Regions from separate parts of the Candidatus Pelagibacter ubique HTCC1062 genome, predicted to be linked through region 2. Evidence: riboswitches for the same ligand, from Rfam matches in the RefSeq annotation. Region 2 holds a riboswitch; the other holds the start of a gene.
The links. A riboswitch is a leader RNA that binds a small molecule or an ion and turns the genes downstream of it on or off. The one in region 2 is predicted to bind glycine.

Region 1: it holds a riboswitch for glycine, as region 2 does, so the genes downstream of both, gcvT (glycine cleavage system aminomethyltransferase GcvT) here and SAR11_RS02580 (malate synthase G) in region 2, are expected to answer to the same signal.

Annotation. Positions count from the first base shown of each region.
Region 1 covers NC_007205.1:642,501-653,355, forward strand. Annotated here, with positions in the region: gene SAR11_RS03325 (branched-chain amino acid ABC transporter permease) at 1-246, shown strand, start outside; gene SAR11_RS03330 (branched-chain amino acid ABC transporter permease) at 249-1,259, shown strand; gene SAR11_RS03335 (ABC transporter ATP-binding protein) at 1,256-1,978, shown strand; gene SAR11_RS03340 (ABC transporter ATP-binding protein) at 1,968-2,675, shown strand; gene SAR11_RS03345 (putative hydro-lyase) at 2,676-3,461, opposite strand; gene SAR11_RS03350 (tetratricopeptide repeat protein) at 3,466-3,957, opposite strand; gene SAR11_RS03355 (5-oxoprolinase subunit PxpA) at 3,961-4,734, opposite strand; gene SAR11_RS03360 (allophanate hydrolase subunit 1) at 4,762-5,448, shown strand; gene SAR11_RS03365 (biotin-dependent carboxyltransferase family protein) at 5,441-6,394, shown strand; gene SAR11_RS03370 (DMT family transporter) at 6,381-7,262, shown strand; glycine riboswitch at 7,287-7,376, shown strand; gene gcvT (glycine cleavage system aminomethyltransferase GcvT) at 7,454-8,560, shown strand; gene gcvH (glycine cleavage system protein GcvH) at 8,557-8,937, shown strand; gene gcvP (aminomethyl-transferring glycine dehydrogenase) at 8,938-10,855, shown strand, end outside.
Region 2 covers NC_007205.1:496,395-507,249, forward strand. Annotated here, with positions in the region: gene SAR11_RS02580 (malate synthase G) at 1-2,063, opposite strand, end outside; glycine riboswitch at 2,134-2,221, opposite strand; gene SAR11_RS02585 (acetyl-CoA carboxylase carboxyltransferase subunit alpha) at 2,313-3,419, shown strand; gene secA (preprotein translocase subunit SecA) at 3,414-5,978, opposite strand; gene argJ (bifunctional glutamate N-acetyltransferase/amino-acid acetyltransferase ArgJ) at 6,044-7,345, shown strand; gene SAR11_RS02600 (DUF1178 family protein) at 7,387-7,818, shown strand; gene ubiG (bifunctional 2-polyprenyl-6-hydroxyphenol methylase/3-demethylubiquinol 3-O-methyltransferase UbiG) at 7,815-8,537, opposite strand; gene SAR11_RS02610 (aspartate kinase) at 8,603-9,814, shown strand; gene ispG (flavodoxin-dependent (E)-4-hydroxy-3-methylbut-2-enyl-diphosphate synthase) at 9,818-10,855, shown strand, end outside.

The DNA.
Region 1 (10,855 bases), 150 kb from region 2:
ATGATGGCTAATTATTTTTTTATCTTTACTGACGTAGGAATAAATTTTGCACTATTTGCATTTGTTGCAGTGGCATTAGGAGGCTTTGGAAGTATTATAGGGTGTTTGTATGCAGGAATTATTATTGGATTAGTTGAATCATTAGGTGGTTTGCTGATAGATCCATCATTTAAGCTTTTATATGTTTTTGCAATTTATCTATTAGTTGTAATTTTTAGACCACAAGGTTTGTTTGGAAGGTATTAATTATGGATAAATTATTAATAGCTAAATCTGAACCTCTCTGGAATACAGACAAAAGAATAATATCTTTAATTAGTAGTCTAATTGTATTGTTATTCGCTTTACCTCATTTTGGATTGAATTCTTTCTACCTTCATTTAATGATAATGATTTTTATGCACGCAGTTATGGCTCAATCTTGGAATGTAATTGCAGGTTTTTCAGGACAAATCAGTTTAGGTCATGGAGCTTTTTTTGGAATTGGAGCCTATGCAACATCATTTCTGTATGTTCAGTATGGTATATCCCCATGGATAAGTATTTTTCTTGGAATGATTGTTTCAGGAGTTGCTGCAGTTTTAATTGGCATCCCAATGTTAAGACTTAGTGGGCATTATTTTGCAATCGCTACTTTATTAATTGGAATTAGTTTTCAAGTTATATTTCAAAGGTGGGAGTGGGTAGGTGCAGCATCAGGAGTATGGGTTCCTATGACCTCAGGAGACTCTTTGTTGGCTCTTCAATTTCATAGTAGCAAAATGCCTTACTATTATATTTTTTTAGTATTTTTTATAATTACATTTTTTTTAGTATGGCTCTTAAGTAGATCAAAATTAGGTTACAGATTAAGAGCTGTAAGAGATGATCCACAGGCTGCATTAAGTTTGTGTATTAATGTTTCTAATTATAAAATCATAGCCTATGTAATCTCAGCAATGATAATGGCACCAATGGGAAGTTTATTTGCTCAGTACATACTTATTATTGATCCAGATAGAGTTTTTAATATAGAAATTTCAATTATTGTTTTATTGATTACAGTCCTTGGCGGGATTGGAAATGTTTGGGGCCCGATTGTGGGTGCAGCTATACTTATTCCAATTTCAGAATATTCTAGAATTTATTTAGGTGGAACTGGTGGGGCTGTAGACTTAATTCTCTATGGTTTAATTCTAATGCTAATTTGCATTTTTAGACCAGAGGGACTTATATCTTTTTTTCCAAAAAATATTTTAGAAAGAAAAAAACAAAGATGAAGATTTTATCTGTAGAAAATTTAAGTAGATCTTTTGGAGGTATAAAAGCCAATAATGATATTTCTTTTGAGGTTATAGAAGGTACAATTTTGGGAGTAATAGGACCCAATGGTGCAGGCAAATCTACTTTGTTTGATTTAATTACTGGCTATACAAAAACTGATAATGGTAAAGTTAGTTTCTTTAATAAAGATATATCAGGCTTAAGTCCTGATAAAATTAGTAGCTTGGGTATTGGAAGAACTTTTCAAAAATTAAAACCGTTTGCAGATCAAACATTATTAGAAAATGTAATGATTGGCTCTTTTGTTAAAGAAGATAATATTAAAAAAGCAAGGGATAAAGCATTAGAAATAATAGATTTTGTTGATCTTATAGAAAAGAGACATCATTTTGCTAGAGAGCTTTCGACAGGTCAAAGAAAAAGATTAGAAATGGCAAGAGCAATGGCAATTGAACCAAAACTACTATTGATGGACGAAGTTACTGGAGGTGTTGATCAAAAAACTATTCCAGGTTTAGTTGAGTTAATTAAAAAACTTAAAAAATCTGGCGTAACAATAATTACCATTGAGCATAATATTAATATTATAATGGAAATTTCTGACAATATTCTAGCGCTAGATCAGGGTAAAAGAATTGCATATGGTACACCAAAAGAAATTCAACAAAATGAAGAAGTAATAGACTCATATTTAGGAACTGTTGATGCTACTTGATATAAAAAATATTGATGTTTTATATGATGATTTTCAAGTTATTTGGGATGTATCAATAAATGTAGATAATGGAGAAATGGTTGCTCTTTTAGGACCTAATGGATCTGGCAAAAGTACAATTTTAAATACAATTAGTAATCTAGTTAGTCATAAGAATGGAAGCATACATTTTAAAAATAATCTAATTTCTGAAATCCCAACTTTCAAAAGAACTGAATTAGGAATTTCTCATGTTCTTGAGAGACGAAGAGTATTTCCACATCTTACTGTTATGCAAAACCTTATTCTTGGTGCTTGGCACCCTAAAGCAAAAGAAAAATTAAGTAGTTCTTTATCTAAAGTTTATAAAATTTTTCCAAAATTAGAATCTAGATCAAGCCAGTTAGCTCACACTATGTCTGGTGGTGAACAGCAAATGCTTGCTATAGCAAGAGGCTTGATGGGACTTCCAAAACTTTTGATGGTAGATGAACCATTTTTAGGATTATCACCTCTAGTAGTGAAAGATTTAATAAAAATATTCAAAAATGTGGTTAGTGAAGGAATATCAATTCTTTTTGTTGAACAAAATGTAAGATTGGCACTAAGCATGGCTGATAGGGGTTATGTTCTTGAGAGTGGAAGGTTGGTTATTAGTGGTAAATCTAATGAATTAATTAATAACGAAAAAGTTAAGAAGGTTTTTTTAGGGAACTAGTTATAAAGCTGCCAAATCATTATTTAATTTATCCGTAATAAGCATTTTTCCTGGAGCATGTGTTATACAAAAGTCTGGTTTTGAATCTTGTAAAACAGATTGAGGTGTTACGCCACAAGCCCAAAATACAGGAATTTCATTATTTTTAAATGCCTTAGGAGGATCGCCGTATTCAGGATTCATTATATCTTTTATTCCAATTTCTGATGGGTCACCTAAATGAATAGGAGCACCATGAACTGCTGGGAACCTAGAACTAATTTGAATTGATCTAATAGCATCTTTTGAATTTAAAGGTCTCATAGAAACAACCAACTTTCCTGAGAACTGTCCTGCTGGCTCACAATCTATTGAAGTTCGATACATTGGAACAATAGTATCATTTTCAATATGCTGGATAGGTATTCCTGCCTCAATTAATGGTAACTCAAAAGACATAGAGCATCCTAAAACAAATGTCGTTAAATCTTCATTCCAATATTTTTTGATGTCATATGGTTCATCAATAATTTTTCCTTTTTCCCATATTCTATATTGAGGAACATCAGTCCTAATATCAATATCCCCTAAATCTTTTAATGATGGATCTCCTTTTGTACCAAACCCTATTAAAGGGCATGGTTTAGGATTTTTTTGACAAAATGATGCAAAATCCATTGCATATTTGCTGGGCAATATACAAAGATTTCCCTGTACATATTTATTAGCAGTTCCTGCTGTTTGATTTCTGTACTCATTTTTTCTAATAACCTTTCTTGCTTCAATTGGATTTTTAATATCGAGCATAAATTTAATATTTAGATTTTTTAGTTCCTTCAATTATTTCTTTTAGTTCATCAAACTCTTCACAGTTACAGGTTTTTAAAACTTCTAACCTTTCTTTAGCCATATCTATTCGGTTTGTAACTACATAAAGCTCACCAAGGTACTCATTTATTCCATTATGATTAGGTTCAATTTCTAGGCCTTGTAAGTAAAATTTCTCACCTTTTTCATAATCTCCAAGTTTTCTAGTAGTAAAACCTAAATAATTTAAAGTATCTGCCTGTAATGGTTTTTTATCATTAGATTTTAAAAGAAGTTTCTGTGCTTTAGCATATCTTTCTTGTGCTTTTTCGATTTTTCCTTTTTTTTCATATTTTTTAGCAGCTTCAATTAAATTTTTTGCTTTTGTGTAGTCTGAAGCTTTAGGAGTAGAATCGCTATCACTGCTACTTCCTGCTGCAAATGAATTATTAGTGAGTGCTATAATTATTAGTAAAGTATAAATAAGTTTTTTCATATTTTAATTAAATTTATCCATTTTATTTAAAGGTTTTAGTTCTAAGCCATTATCAACCAAATTATTCCTGATAGATTTTGCAGTTGCCAATGAGCTTTCATTGTCACCATGTATACAAACCGAGTCAATCTCACAAGGTATCTGTTTACCACTGAGACAATTTATTGCCTGATTTTTAACCATACTCAACACATGATTTTTTGCTAATTCAGGGTCAGTGATTAAAGCGTTTGGTTTACTTCTAGAAATTAAATTTCCATTATCTTCATAATTTCTATCTGCAAAAATTTCACAAGCTATTTTCAAACCATTTTTCTTAGCAGCAACTTCCATTTGCGAACCTGTTGGTACCAGATAAATAATATCTTTATTAATCTCTTTAATGGCCACAGCTAGAGTTGTGGCTAATTCCAGATCTTCACAAGCCATATTATTAAGAGCGCCATGTGGTTTAATATGAGTAACATTTTCATTATATTTTTGAGCAATTTTTTGTAATATTTCATATTGGTCGAAAATTAGTTTTTTTATTTCTAAGGAACTTAAATTCATTCTTTTTCTTCCAAAGTTTTCAGGGTCATTAAATGATGGATGGGCACCTAAACTAACACCATTTTTTTTTGAAATTTGAATAACCATCTCCATTGTTTTTTCATCACCTGCATGGTAGCCACATGCAATGTTGGCAGAGTTTACAATATTAAGTAATTCTGGATCATTCTTGATAGAATGAAACTTAGATTTTTCTCCTAAATCACAATTGATATTAATTTCCATACTCTTTAGTCTGGAGTATAACATGACATGGTTAAAAATATATCAAATCTTGGTGATGCAGCGGTATATTGTGATTTTGGCTCAGAAGTTAATGAAGCAATAAATTCAAGCGTCATAGATTACTTTCACCATATATCAAAATTAATAAAAGATAAAAAGATCGAAGGAATAACTAACTTAACACCTTCTTATAATAAATTAATTGTTAGTTTTGATTTGACTGTAACCAACTATAAAAAAATTAAAAATTTTATAGAAGGCTTAACTATTAATAGAGATATTAAAAACAATAATCAAAAAATTAAGATTCCAGTCTGTTGTGACGATGAGTATGGATTAGATTTTTTAAGGCTAATTGAAAAATTGAATATAGATAAAGATAAAATATTAGAACTGTATTTTGGCAAAGAATATTTTTGTTATATGACTGGTTTTATTGCTGGAATGCCTTTTTTAGGAGATCTAAATGAAAATATTAGGTGTGATCGATTAGAAACACCAAGAGTAAAGATGCCAAAAGGATCGGTAGGAATAACAGAACAATTTGCAAATATTTATACTTTTGAAAGCCCTGGTGGTTGGAATATAATTGGCAACACCCCGAAGAAAATTTTTGATGATAAAAATTTAGATAAACCAGCCCTAGTTAATCCAGGTGATAAAGTAAGTTTTTATCAAATAACAAAAGAAGAATATTTAAATTGGAATGAATAAAGCATATTTTGAAATTTTAAGGGCAGGTGTTAACACTACCATTCAAGATAAAGGCAGAAATCACTTATATCATATCGGTATTGCAGTAAGTGGAGCAATTGATCAAAGAAATTATACATTATCAAATAGACTAGTTGAAAATCAATTAGATGAGCCTGTATTAGAGTTTGCATACCAAGGCCCTCTTTTAAAGTTAAAGAATGGAAAAATTAATTTTGCAATATCTGGAGATATTTTTTTTAAAATCATTAGAAAGAATTTAGAGGTTGAAGATGGTGAGTGTTACAAAAGTTATATTTTAAATGAAGAGGATCAAATAGATATAATATCAACCAAAAATTCTACGTATGGATATTTAGCTGTTAATGGTGGCTTTGATCTAGAAAAAACCTGGGGCAGTTATTCCATAAATACTAAAGCAAATATTGGACCAAATAATGGAAAAAAATATTCCATAAATGATAAAATTTTTATTAAAAAAATTGATACCAAAAGTGCAATGAACAAAAAAATAAATTATGATTATTCTACTGATAATATCATTAGAATTATTAAGGGTACAAATTTTGACTATTTTTCTAAGGATGCAATAGATAAATTTTTTAATGAAGATTTTTTAATCACAAACCTTGTTGATAGAATGGGAATAAGATTAAAAGGTCCAAAATTAGAAAATATAGAAAACACCAATATCAAATCAGAAGGTTTGGTAAGAGGAGTTATTCAAGTACCAGCTGATGGTAATCCAATAATAATGTTATCTGATCATGGAACAGTTGGAGGATATCCAAAGATTGGAGTAGTTATTACTGCTGATCTTGATTTAGTTGGGCAATTAACTCCTGGAACAAAAATAAACTTTAAGGAAGTAAGTCTTGAAGAAGCTCAGAATATATTTAAAGCATACACAGAAGATACAAATAAATATTTAAATGAATGTAATTAATAAAATTCCAGGTCCTATATTAGTTTTTATGGGAGCCTGCTGCTTAAGCTTTGGAGGCTTAATTGTTAAATCATTTGAAGGATCAACCTTATGGCAAATATTATTTTGGAGATCTTTATTTTTTTCGCTAACAGTCTTACTTTTTTTAATAATTACTTATAAAAAAAAATTATTTAAAGCGTTTTACGATTCAGGTTTACCAGGACTTATTGGTGGAGTTATTTTATCATTTGGTTTTTGTGGGTACGTCTTTGCGATGTATAATACAACTGTTGCCAATACTAATTTTATTATTTCGACGCAAATACTCTTTTTAGCAATATTTGGTTATTTATTTTTAAAAGAAACAATCTCATCTATCACCTTAGCTTCAATTATTTTAGCAATTACGGGTGTCCTATTAATGGTAGGTAATTCTTTATCACCAGGAGAGATGTCTGGAAACTTAGCGGCTTTTAGCATGCCAATTACATTTGCAGTCTTAATTATAATTGTTAGAAAATTTCCTACAGTTGACATGGTGCCAGCTCAATTTATAGCTGGTGTGAGTTCATGCTTTATTGGATTTTTATTATCTGAGAAGCTTATGATTTCTTCACATGATATATTTTTAGGTTTTACAGCAGGTTTTTTCCAAGTAGGATTTGGTTTTATATTTATAACTATGGGTGCACGTAGTACACCATCTGCAATGGTTGGTATAATCATGTTATCCGAATCTGTGTTGGGGCCAATGTGGGCTTTTTTATTTGCAGCTGAACGACCTTCTTTATTTACTTTAATCGGAGGAGGAGTAATTCTTTTTGCAGTATTATTGCAATTTTACTCACTACTTTTTTCAAATAAAAAAGAAAAAATTATTAATTGACTCTGTTACATATCTGGTAGATTATTCTTATATACGGGAGAGACTACAAACAATCGTAGCGCCGAAGGAGCAACCACCCAGGAATCTCTCAGGCAAAAGGACCGTAACATATTAACTCTGGAAAGAGATTAAGTTCTCGCCGACGGAATAAAACTCTCAGGCAAACATACAGATGGGTACAGTAAGTTAATATGGATATTTTAAAAACCGCACTTTACAGTTTACATCAAAAGCATGGAGCTAAGTTTGTTCCATTTGCTGGGTATCAAATGCCAATTCAATATTCTAAAGGAATTATTGAGGAACACAAAAGTACAAGAGAAAATGCAGGTATTTTTGATGTGTCCCATATGGGTCAGTTATTCATTAAAGGAGATGATAAGTTGGCAAAAGATCTTGAAAAAATTTTTCCAGCTGAATTGAGTAAGGCTAAATTAAATCAATCCAAATATAGTTTTTTAATGAATGATGAAGCAGGAATTTATGATGATTTAATTATCACAAAAGTTGAAGGTGGTTTTAACATTGTATTAAATGCTGCTTGTAAGAATACAGATTTTAAACTTTTAACTAAATTGTTAGAAGATAAGTATGAAATGATTTTAAGTGAAGAGCTATCGCTTATAGCAATTCAAGGTCCTAAAGCAGTCCAAATACTAGAAAAGATAATCAACGGAGTGTCAGATCTGAAATTTATGAATGGTGATACGTTTAATTATCTTAAAGAGGATATTTATATCACAAGATCAGGCTATACCGGTGAAGATGGATTTGAGATATCGATCAAAAATGAGAACGCAGAAGTGTTTGTGCAAAAACTCATAGATGAAGGGGCTAATTTAATTGGATTAGGTGCTAGAGATACCTTGAGACTAGAGGCGGGACTTTGTTTGTATGGTCATGACATGGATATTAATAAAAGCCCAGTAGAAGCAAATTTAAAATGGGCGATATCAAAAAATAGAATTCTTGAGGGTGGGTTTATTGGATGTGAAAAAATTAAATCTCAAATCGAGAAAGGAGTAAGCAAAATCCGCGTAGGTATTAAGCCAGAAGGAAGAATTATAGCCCGTGAAAAAACTTCAATATTTAGTGAGGATGATAAAAATATTGGGGAAATTACAAGTGGAACTTTTGGACCCAGCGTTCAGGCCCCAGTTGCAATGGGTTATGTAGAAAATTCATTTTCTAAAATTGATACTAAGGTTTTTTTAGAAGTGAGAGGAAAAAAATATCCGGCAATTATAAGTAATTTGCCATTTTATAAAAAAAGTTATGTGAAAGGAGCTAGTAAATGAGTGAAGTAAAATATTCTAAAGAACACGAGTGGATAAAGTTAGATGGAGACACTGCTGTTGTAGGAATTACACAACATGCAACCGAAATGCTAGGAGATATTGTTTTCGTAGAGTTACCAGAAATAGGATCTTCTGTGGTTAAAGATGGCAATGCTGGAGTTGTAGAATCTACAAAGGCTGCAAGTGATATTTATACTCCTGTATCTGGAGAAATTATCGAAAATAACCAAGCCATTGTTGACGATCCTGCAAAAGTTAATTCTGATCCAGAAAATGAAGCATGGTTTTTTAAATTAAAAATTACTGATAAGTCTGAAATGGACTCATTAATGAATAAAGAAGAATACGAAAAATTTTCAAAAGAAAGTGGTAGTTAAATGTTAAAAAATGCTCAAAAAGATTTTATACAAAGACATATAGGTCCATCTGTTGATGAACAAAACGTTATGCTTAAAGAGTTGGGATACCAAAATCTTGATGATTTAATAAAAGATACTGTACCAGAAAAAATTCTTCTTAAAGATGATTTAGATATTGGTGATCCAAATTCTGAATATAAAGCACTTAGAAAATTAAAAGATATTTCTAAAAAAAATAAGATTTATTCTAGTTTTATAGGAATGGGTTATTATGGAACTTATACTCCCTATGTAATACTTAGAAATATTTTAGAAAATCCAGGATGGTATACTTCTTATACCCCTTATCAGCCAGAAGTAGCACAAGGAAGATTGGAAATGTTATTAAATTTTCAACAAATGATAATTGACTTTACTGGAATGGATATTGCTAATGCCTCTCTTTTAGATGAAGGAACAGCTGCAGCGGAAGCTATGGGATTGAGTTATAGAATATCCAAGTCTGAATCTAAAAAAGTTTTTGTTTCAAAAAATTGTCATCCTCAAACAATTGATGTGATTAAAACAAGAGCTGAACCTTTAGGCCTAGAAATAATAGTTGGTGACGAAGATAAAGATATTAAAGAAGATATTATATGTGGTATCATTCAATATCCAGGAACCCTTGGAGATATTAAAGACCCAAGTGAGGCTATTAGTAAAATACATAAATTTAATGGAAAAGCAGTTTTAGCATGTGATTTGTTAGCACTTGCTAAACTAAAAACACCTGCTGAGTTAGGTGCCGATATTGCTGTCGGTAGCTCTCAACGTTTCGGAATTCCAATGGGTTATGGTGGTCCCCATGCAGCATTTTTTGCTACAAAAGATGAATATAAAAGATCAATGCCAGGCAGAATAGTAGGTGTGTCAGTAGATAGACATGGGAAAAAAGCATATAGACTTGCCCTTCAAACAAGAGAGCAACATATAAGAAGAGACAAAGCTACAAGTAATATTTGTACTGCACAAGCATTATTGGCAATAGTTTCTGCAGCATATGCGGTCTATCATGGTCCACAAGGAATTAAAAAAATTGCAGAAAGTGTCTCTCAATTAACTAAAAATTTTGCAGATAAACTAAAGCAATCTGGTTATGAACTTTATTCAAATGAATTTTTTGATACGGTTACAATAAAAACTCTAGATAAAACAGAGAAGATATACAAAAATGCTTTAGATCAAGGAGTGAACATCAGAAAAGTGAATTCTGAAATGTTAGCAGTATCTTTTGATGAGAGAAAAAATCTTTATAGAGCAAATCAGTTACTAAAAATCTTTAATTGTTCAGAAACAATTAAAGAAACTATGAATGAAAGTTTATCTAATATTCCAAAAAACCTATTAAGAACTTCAACTTATTTAGATCATCCAGTTTTTAATAGTTATCATTCGGAAACAGAAATGCTTAGATATTTAAAAAAATTAGAAGACTCTGACATTGCTTTAAATAAATCTATGATTGCCTTAGGCTCGTGCACTATGAAACTTAATGCAGTTGCAGAAATGATACCAGTTACCTGGAAAGAATTTTCACAGCCACATCCTTTTTCTCCTGTAGAGCAAATGGATGGTTATAGAGAATTATTTACAGATTTGAAAAACTGGTTGAGATCAATTACTGGATTTTCTGGAGTTTCATTGCAACCAAATGCTGGTGCTCAAGGAGAGTTTGCTGGTCTAATGGTAATACGTAAATTTCATGAAAAAAATGGTGAAACGAATCGTAATGTTTGTTTAATTCCAAGTTCAGCGCATGGCACAAACCCGGCTAGTGCTCAAATGGTTGGTATGAAAGTAGTTGTTGTTAAATGTGATCAATATGGAAACGTAGACTATGAAGATTTAAAAAATAAAGCTGAAGAACATTCAGAAAATTTAGCTGCCCTTATGGTCA
Region 2 (10,855 bases):
GACATCATTTCGTAGCTTCCTCTTCCGGAGCGAGTATAGGCACCATCATTTTTATTTTGATCATCAACAATTTTTGCCATTTTTTTCATTACTTCCATAACTTGTGATTTTGTACAAATATCGTGATGTATCCAATTAGCTATATGTTGAGAAGAAATTCTTAAAGTGGCTCTATCCTCCATCAAACCAACATTATTAATATCAGGTACCTTTGAACAGCCAACTCCATGATCTATCCATCTGACGACATACCCTAAAAGAGTTTGTGCAGAATTGGAAATTTCGGAGTTAATTTCTTCCATTGACCAGTTTGGTCTGTCTGCTACAGGAATTGTTAACAAATCATCCAGTTTTGCAGATTCTCTTTTTTGAATTTCTTTCTGTTTCTCAAAAATATTTATTTCATGATAATGAAGAGCATGAAGAGCTGCCGCTGTAGGTGAGGGAACCCAAGCACAATTTGCACCAGCATTTAGATGGCTAGTTTTTTGTTCCATCATCTCTTTCATTTTGTCCGGCATAGCCCACATTCCTTTGCCAATTTGAGCCTTACCAGAAAGACCACATTGAAGACCTATGTCTACATTGTTATTTTCATATGCCCCAATCCATTTAGAAGATTTCATATCTCCTTTTTTAATCATAGGACCAGCTTCCATTGAAGTATGCATTTCATCACCAGTACGATCTAAAAAACCAGTATTAATAAAAAATACTCTATTTTGAAGTGTTCTAATACACTCTTTTAAATTAGATGAGGTTCTTCTCTCTTCATCCATAATTCCAATTTTACAAGTGTATTTTTCCAATCCTAAAACTTCTTCAACTTTAGTAAAAATTAAATCAGTAAATGAGGTTTCATCAGGACCATGCATTTTTGGTTTAACAATATAAATAGAACCAGTTCTAGAATTACCTTTTTTTTTAATATCATGAAGGCAAGCTGCTGAAGTTATAAAGGCATCCATAATACCTTCTGGTATTTCAGAACCATCTTTTAAAGTGATTGCTGAGTTAGTCATAAGGTGTCCAACATTCCTTACCAATAATAAACTTCTTCCATGTAGCTTTAATCCTTTTCCATCTTTAGAAATATAACTTCTGTCGGGATTTAATTTACGCTCATAAGTCTTTCCATTTTTTTCAAAAGTTGATTTCAAATCACCTTTCATAAGTCCAAGCCAATTACGATAACAAATAACTTTGTCATCAGCATCTACTGCAGCAACACTATCTTCATTATCACAAATAGTTGAAACTGCAGCTTCAACAATAATATCACTAATTTTAGCAGGATCTTGTTGAGCGCTAAAAGCATTTGGGTCTATAATTATTTCTATATGAAGATTATTATTTTTTAAAATTATTGCTGATGGATCATTGGCCTCTCCTCTATGACCAATATATTTATCTTTATTTTTTAAAGATGATTTATTACTATCTTTTAATACTGTTAAAGAGCCATTATCAATTTTAAAGGCTGTAATATTATGCCATTCAAAATTTTCTAGAGGAAAATATTTTTCTAAAAAGTCTCTTCCATATTTTATAACCATTTCTCCTCTTAAAGGATCGTATCTTTGAGTGGGACTATCCTCAGATTGATCGATTACATCTGTACCATATAAACTGTCATATAAACTCATCCATCTAGCATTAGCTGCATTCAGTGCATACCTTTCATTCATGATTGGAACTACTAATTGAGGTCCAGCAATACTAGTTATTTCTTCATCAACATTATTTGTTTTGATCTTAAAATCAGGGCCTACTTCTTTTAAATAATCAATTTCTTTTAAAAATTTTTTATACTCCTCTAGATTGATTTCATTTCCTTTATTTGCAATATGCCAATCGTCTATTTTTTTTTGTAAATCTTCTCTTATTTTTAATAGCTCTTTATTTTTTGGGGCTAGCTCATGAACTACTTGGTCGAAGCCTTCCCAGAATTTTTCAGAAGAAATATTTGTATCTTTAAGCAGCTCTTCATTAACGAAGTTAAGCAATTTATTAGAAACTGATAGATTGTGTATTTTTGTATATTGTTCTTTCATAGCACCCATTTTACCCCATCTGTATTTTTGCCTGAGAGTTTTGCTCCATCGGCGAGATAAATCTCTTTCCAGAGTGTTATGTTTGTTATCGGTCCATTTGCCTGAGAGTTTCCGGGGTGGTTGCTCCTTCGGCGCTATTATTTAATAGTCTCTCCCGATATCAATTAAGAGTACCTTTTAATAGAATTATGTCAAATATAAATTATTTAAAACATTTTATTGCCTTTTTTCTTAATTAATTAATAATTAAACAATCATATGAAAAATTATTTAAATTTTGAAACAGATATTAAAAATTTAGAGATAGAAATAGACAAACTTAAAGACCCTTATAATCAAGATGGTCTTTCGGAAGTAGATACCAAAAAAATATCTGAGTCTCAAAAAGAGATAGATAATAAACTACAAGAGATTTACTCTAACTTAGACCCCTGGCAAACTACTCTAGTTGCAAGACATGAAGATAGACCTAAAGCAAAATTTTTTATTGATAATTTATTTGAGGATTTTATCCCACTGTCAGGTGATAGATATTATGGAGAAGACAAATCCGTATTAGCAGGATTTGCAAAATTTGATGAAAAATCTGTCTTAGTTATTGGTCAAGAAAAAGGGGACAGCCTTGAAAGTAGAATTGAAAGAAATTTTGGAATGATGAGACCTGAAGGTTACAGAAAAACAATTAGATTAATGAAATTAGCAAATAAATTTAACATTCCGATAATTTCTTTTATAGACACACCCGGAGCTTACCCTGGTGTAGGGGCGGAAGAAAGAGGTCAAGCAGAGGCAATTGCAAAATCAATTGAGTGTTGTATGTCTTTAAACGTCCCAACTCTTGCGATTGTTATTGGAGAAGGTGGATCAGGAGGGGCAATAGCACTTGCTTCATCTAACAAGGTAATCATGTTAGAAAATGCAATTTACTCAGTAATATCTCCAGAGGGCTGTGCCACCATTTTATGGAGAGACCCTAAAAGAACTTTAGAAGCAGCAAAAGCTATGAAATTGTCTTCAAAAGACCTTTTAGAACTAAAAGTAATTGATGAAATTATTCCAGAGCCAATTGGTGGTGCCCACAGAGATAGAGACCTAATATTAGATAACGTAAGAAAATCGATTGAAAAAAATTTGAATGAATTTTTTAACATGAGTGGAGAAGAAATTTTTAATCATAGAAAAAATAAATTTTTAACTATTGGAAGATCTAAAGGTTTCGTAAATCAAATAGACGATCTAAGTACACTCAGCATGAAAGAAAGTAAGGTTAATTTATTTATTAAAAACTTCTTTAAATCAAAGTTAAATTTAGCAGTTTTATTTGGAGTAATAGTTTTATTGGGCTATTTTATATTTTCTTTATAAGGCCCCACAACAGTTTTTAAACTTTTTACCTGTAGCTTCACATTTCTCATTTCTTGAAATTTTTTCATTTTTTCTTTTTATTAGTAAACAATTTGGATCGTTAGATGTTTCTTTTTTTAATGGTCTTGAAATACTTTCACTAGGTTCTTGAACTATTTTTAAATTTATTAAAATTGTAACAAAATCCATTTTCAATTTATTCAATAAGTTTTCGAAAAGAAAAAAGGCTTCTTTTTTATACTCAACTAATGGATCTCTTTGACCATAAGATCTTAGGCCAATAACTTGTCTTAGTTGTTCAAGATATTGAATATGTGACTTCCAGTTTAAATCTATACACTGAAGAAAAATTCTTTTTTCAACTTCTTTTGCTTTTTCTTCATCCAACATTTTAATTCTTTCATTTCTTGCTTCTAAAAATTTAGAATTAATTTTATTTTTGAACTCTTCATCTTTTAATTCAGTAACATTTTTAAATTCATTATCATCAACACTTTTTCCTAGTAAAGTTTTTAACTGATTATTAAATTCATTATTTTTAGTTGTTGATAGTTTCTGTGTTTTTAAGCTGATTAGATGACTAATAATTTCAGATAAGAATTCATCTGAATAATCAAAAACTTTTTCACTATTCATCACGCCATTCCTTTGAGAGAATATTACATGTCTTTGATCATTTAACACGTCATCAAATTTTAATAAATTTTTTCTTATATCAAAATTTCTAGCCTCAACTTTTTGTTGTGCCCTTTCAAGTGCTTTATTAATCCAGGGGTGATCAATACTTTCTCCATCTTTTAAGCCTAATTTTTGAAGAATATTATTCATAGATTCTGAACCAAAAATTCTCATTAAGTCATCTTCTAAACTAACATAAAAAATTGAACTTCCTTCATCACCCTGTCTACCAGCTCTTCCTCTGGCTTGGTTATCAACTCTTCTAGATTCCATTCTTTCTGTACCAATAACAAATAGTCCACCGAGTGATTTTATTTTATTTTTATTTTCTAAAAGTTCATCATCAGGTTGACTTCCTTTTTTTCCACCTAACTGGATATCAACACCTCTACCCGAGATACTTGTTGTGATTATAACTGAATTCATTTTTCCAGCATTTGCAATGATTTCAGCTTCATTTTCATGATTTTTTGCATTTAAAACTACATGTTTAATTTTTTCATCATTTAGTAATTTTGAATAAATTTCTGATTTATTAATGCTAGAAGTGAAAACTAATATAGGCTGACCTTGCTTGTGACACTCCAGAACTTTTTCAATGATAGCTTTATTTTTTTCTTCTTCAGTTCTAAAAATTTGATCATTCCAATCTTTTCTAATCATTTCTTTATTTGTAGGGATGATAACCACAACTAAATTATATATTTCATAAAACTCCTGAGATTCAGTTGCTGCAGTTCCAGTACATCCTGAAATTTTATTATAGAGCTTGAAGTAATTTTGATAAGTTATTGATGCTAGAGTTTGATTTTCAGCTTGAACATCTATTCTTTCTTTGGCTTCAAGTGCTTGGTGTAAGCCATCTCCAAATCTTCTTCCCTCTAATATTCTACCAGTAAGTTCGTCAATAATTTTTAATGTTCCATCTTTAACAATATAATCCTTTCCTTTTTCAAATAGATGATGAGCTCTTAAAGATTGATTTACATGATGAACTAAACTTAAGTTTTCAGGGTCATAAAAGTTATTATTTTTTAGAATTCCAGCATCAGAGAATATTTTTTCTACATTATTTATTCCCTCATTGGTAAGCAATATATTTCTATCTTTTTCATCAATCTCATAATGTTCTGGTAATAATCTTTTTATAAGTTTGTCAATCGCAAGATATTGTTCTGTTTTGTCTTCAGCAGCTCCCGATATTACAAGTGGCGTTCTAGCCTCATCAATTAAACAAGAATCTATTTCATCCACAATAGTATAAACATGTCCTCTTTGAACCATTTGTTCTTTTGAAAATTTCATATTATCTCTAAGATAATCAAACCCTAATTCACTATTAGTTGCATATGTAATATCAAAATTATAATTTTTTTTTCTTTCAAGATCATCTTGGTCATTATTTATAAAACCAAAAGTTAATCCTAAAAATTTATATATCTCCCCCATTTCTTGCGAGTCTCTTTTTGCAAGATAGTCATTTACAGTAACTATATGCACCCCTTCTTCTGTCAGAGCATTTAAATAAGCAGCTAGACTTATTGTTAAAGTTTTACCTTCACCAGTTCTCATTTCTGCAATTTTGCCCTCGTGAAGCACAACACCTCCAAGTATTTGAACATCATGATGTCTCTCATTTCTTGTTCTCTTAGAAGCCTCTCTCACAAGTGCAAAAGCTTCAGGCAATAGGGTGTCTAAATTTTCACCATTTTTAAGTTTATCTTTCAATTCTGTAGTTTTTTTAGGAAAGTCTTCGTCACTAAGGTTTTTAACAGAAGCTTCTAAGGAGTTAACTTTTACAACTATTTTGTTAATTCTATCGAGCTCTTTTTGATTGCTAGATTTAATAAACTTTGTGATAAAATTTAAGGGATTAAGCATTTAATTTTCTGGTATATAATTAATTATAACTTTTAATATAAGTATTAAATAAATATTTTAAACACATGCCAATAAACGTTAAAAACTTTATAAACTCACTAAATTTAAAGTCAAAAAATAGTGACTTTCAAGATTTAGAACATCTAGATGGAGTTTCAATATCCACAGTTTGTGCAAATTTATACAGCAAACCCAGGGATGATTTGGTTATGTTTTATTTTAGAGACGGGGCAAACTATGCATCTGTTTATACACAATCAAAAATAGTTTCAGAGAACATTAAGTGGAATTTAAATATTAAAAGTAAAAAAATAAGCTCTCTAATTATTAATACTAGAAATGCTAATGCATTTACAGGATCAGATGGTTACAAAGGTTTAAAAGAAATAGCAGAAGAAGCAGCATTACAATTAACAAAAAAACAAACTGAAGACGAAGATTTTCCAAAGAAGATATCATCAAATCAAGTACTTTTTGGATGCACAGGGACAATTGGAGAAAAATATCCAACTGAAAAAATTAAAAAGAACATTCCAGAATTAATCAAAAAAATTAAATATACACAAAATAAATTTACCTGGATGAAAGCTGCATTAGGCATAATGACAACAGACCTACAGCCAAAAATTTCTATGGAGGAATGCAAAATAGGAAATAAAAATGTTAAGATTTATGGGATTGCTAAAGGATCAGGAATGATTTTTCCAAACATGGCGACCACATTAGGTTATGTTTTTACAGATGCAGATCTTTCAAACGATATTTTAAACAAACTATTAAAGAAAAATATTAATACAACTTTTAATGCAATTAGTTGCGATGGTGACACTAGTACTAATGATATGGTTTCTATTTTTTCAACAGGAAAAGTAAAAAACTCAATCATTAATAATATTAATGATAAAAAGATATTTAGTTTTGATAAAGCCCTACATTCAGTATTATTAAATTTGTCAAAAAGAGTGGTTAAGGATGGTGAAGGAGCTACTAAATTTATTACAATCAATATAGTTAAATCAAAAAGTGAGAAAGAAGCAAGAGTAATAGCTTTTTCTATTGCGAATTCAAATCTTGTTAAAACAGCCATCGCAGGAGAAGATCCAAATTGGGGTAGAATAATAATGGCCATAGGAAAATCTGGAGTGAAAATAGATTTAAAAAAATTAGCAATAAACTTTGGTGGTATTAAGATTATAGAAAAAGGACAAATTTTTAAATATTATAAAGAAAATGAAGCGACTAACTATATGAAAAGTCAATCAATAGATATTTCAGTAGATTTAAATATGGGATCAAAAAGTTTTACTGCTTACACAATGGATTTAACAAAAAAATATATTGAGATTAATGCTGATTATAGAAGCTAATTTGATATTGAATTAACTTTATTAACTATTAACTATAAACCATGATCAAATACAAGCTCATATGTAAAGATTGTGAAACTACTTTTGATAGTTGGTTTTCATCGTCCAAGGAATATGAAAAACTTAAAAAGAAAAAATTCTTAAATTGTCATTTTTGTAATTCTTTAAATGTTGGAAAGGGCTTGATGTCTCCTAATGTGAGTACTTCAAAAAATATTTTAACAGACATTGATTCATCCAGTGAAAAATATAAAGAAATAAAAAAAACAATTTATAAATATCAAGAATTTATAAAAAAAAATTTTGAATATGTGGGAGAAAATTTTGCTTATGAGGCAAGGTCTCTACATTATAAAGACAAAAAAAAAGCCAAAGGTATTTATGGTACCGCAACAAAAAAAGATCTTAACGAATTAAAGGAAGAGGGTATAAAAGCAGAAATACTGCCTTGGATAAAAGATACTACGAACTAATTTTTTATAAATTTTGTAATATAATTAACAGAAGTATCATTTGTTACTTTCCAGCTATTATCTAATATATTAAAATTCATTCCATCTAATTTTTTAAGAGATAGATTGTTTTTTTTACTTATATCTATTAGCTCACTAGGTTTAACAAATTTTTCCCAATCATGTGTTCCAATTGGAAGCCATTTTAAAATATATTCAGCACCCACTATTGCAAATACATAAGATTTTAATGTTTTGTTAAGGGTTGCGATAAACATTATTCCATTTTTTTTCAATAATTTTGAACTTTCTTTAATAAAAAAGTCTATATCATTAACATGTTCAACTATTTCCATGTTCAAAATTACATCAAATTTTTTTTTATCTTTTAACATCTCTGGAGATGCAACTTTATAGTCAATCTTAAGTTTATTTTTTTTTGCATGAAATTTTGCAACTTCAATATTTTTCTTTGATGCATCAATGCCAACAACACTTGCTCCTAGTCTGCACATCGGTTCAGATAATAACCCCCCACCACAACCAATATCAAGTAATTTAATATTTTTTAACGGCTTATCAGATGATCTAATTTTAAAATCTTTGATAATATTTTCTTTTATATATCTAATTCTTATTGGATTAAAATTATGCAATGGTTTGAATTTACCATTAGGATCCCACCATTCTTCAGCAATTTTGGAAAATTTCTCAATTTCTTTTTTATTTATTGAATTCATAATAGATAACTTGTGGACATAACAATTAAGATGTATTTTATCAAATATAAATTACAAAATTATCAATGAAAACTGTTGTATTAAAGTTCGGTGGAACCTCCGTTGGAAGTATAGATAGAATAAAGAGCGTAGCAAAAATTATTTCCTCTTACAAAAAGAAGAAAATGGGTGTCATTGTGGTTTCATCTGCAATGAGTGGCACAACCAATGAATTAATAAAAAAAACAAAAGAATTAAGTAATACCTTTGATGCAGCAGAATATGATGTTTTGTTAGCAACAGGAGAGCAAGCAACTTGTGCATTAATTGCTGGTAGATTAAAACACCTTGGTTTTAAAGCTAGATCATGGATGTCTTGGCAGCTACCAATTATTACAGAAGGACCTTATAGCTCTTCAAGAATTAGCAAAATCAATAAAGGAAAAATACTTAGTTTCATGAAATCAGGTGGAATACCTATCATAACTGGTTTTCAAGGCATTAACTTAGAAAATAGACTTACAACACTGGGCAGAGGTGGAACTGATGCATCAGCAATAATGCTTGCAAAATTTTTTAATACTGATGCGTGTGATATCTACACTGATGTAGATGGTGTTTATACTACAGATCCAAGAAATCATTCTAAAGCCAAGAAAATTCATAAAATTTCCTATGATGAAATGTTAGAGATGGCATCATTAGGCGCAAAGGTTATGCAACCTACATCTGTGCAAGATGCAAAACTAAATAATATTAATTTTTCAGTTAAATCTTCATTTCAAAAAAAGAAAGGCACATTAATAACTGGTACAAAAAAAACCTTCAGTAATCAAATAATAACTGGAATTACTTCTACAAAAAATGATTCTAAAGTTACGATTGTAGGTGTTAAGGACAGACCAGGAGTAGCAGCTGCTGTTTTTAAACCATTATCACTTAATCAAATTAATGTTGATATGGTAGTTCAAAATATTTCTTTAAATGGAAAAGAAACAGACTTAACTTTTACAATTAAATCTGAGGATGTAAAAAAAACAGAAAAAATAATTAAACAAAATAAAAGAATTTCATTTAGAAAACTTACGTATGACAATAATGTTTCAAAAGTATCTATTATTGGTGTGGGTATGATTACAACACCAGGAATTACCTATAGAATGTTCCAAGCTTTGGCTTCAAAAAAGATTAACATAATGGTTATTTCAACTTCTGAAATTAAAATTTCAGTTTTAATTTCAAATAAACAGATAAAAAAAGCAGTAGCAGTGCTTCACAAAGAATTTAAGTTAGATTAACTTATGAGCTTAAGACCATTTAGAGACATTCATAGAAAAAAAACAAAAGTAATAAATGTTGGTGATGTAAAAATAGGTGGTGACAATCCTATTTCTGTTCAATCAATGACCAATACCTTAACAACCGATATTCAGGCCACAATAAAACAAATTAATGATATTCATGAAGAGGGTGCAGATTTGGTTAGAGTTTCTTGCCCAGATGAAGAGTCTTCATTAGCTCTTAAAGAAATTACAAAACATGTATCTGTTCCAATAATTGCTGATATTCATTTTCACTATAAAAGAGCCATAGAAGCAGCTGAAAATGGAGCAAAATGTTTAAGAATTAATCCAGGAAATATTGGTGATAAATTAAAAATACACGATGTACTTAGTGCTGCTAAAAATAATGATTGTTCTATTAGAATAGGTGTTAACGCTGGCTCTCTTGAAAAAGATATTTTAGAAAAATATAAAGAGCCATGCCCAGAAGCTTTAGTTGAAAGCGCACAAAGGAATATTAAGATTTTAGAAGATCAAGATTTTTTTAATTTTAAGATAAGTGTAAAATCTTCAGATATATTTTTATCTATTGCAGCGTATCGTCAACTATCAAAAGTTACAGATTATCCATTACACCTAGGGATCACAGAAGCTGGAGGTTTTGTATCGGGTAGTGTTAAGTCATCAATAGGTCTTGGCTCACTTTTAATGGATGGAATAGGGGATACTATAAGAATTTCTTTGTCTGATGATCCAGTTAAAGAAATTAAAATTGGTAATGAAATATTAAAGTCACTTAATTTAAGAAATAGAGGTGTAAAAATTATATCTTGTCCGTCATGTGCAAGACAAGCATTTCAAGTAATTGACACGGTAAAAATATTAGAAGATAAACTAGCTCACATCAAAACCCCTTTAACATTATCGATTATTGGCTGTGTAGTTAATGGACCTGGTGAAGCAGCGATGACAGATATAGGAATTACTGGAGGCGGTAAGGGTAATAATATGCTTTATTTATCTGGCATTCAAAGTGAAAAAGTTTTATCAGAAGAC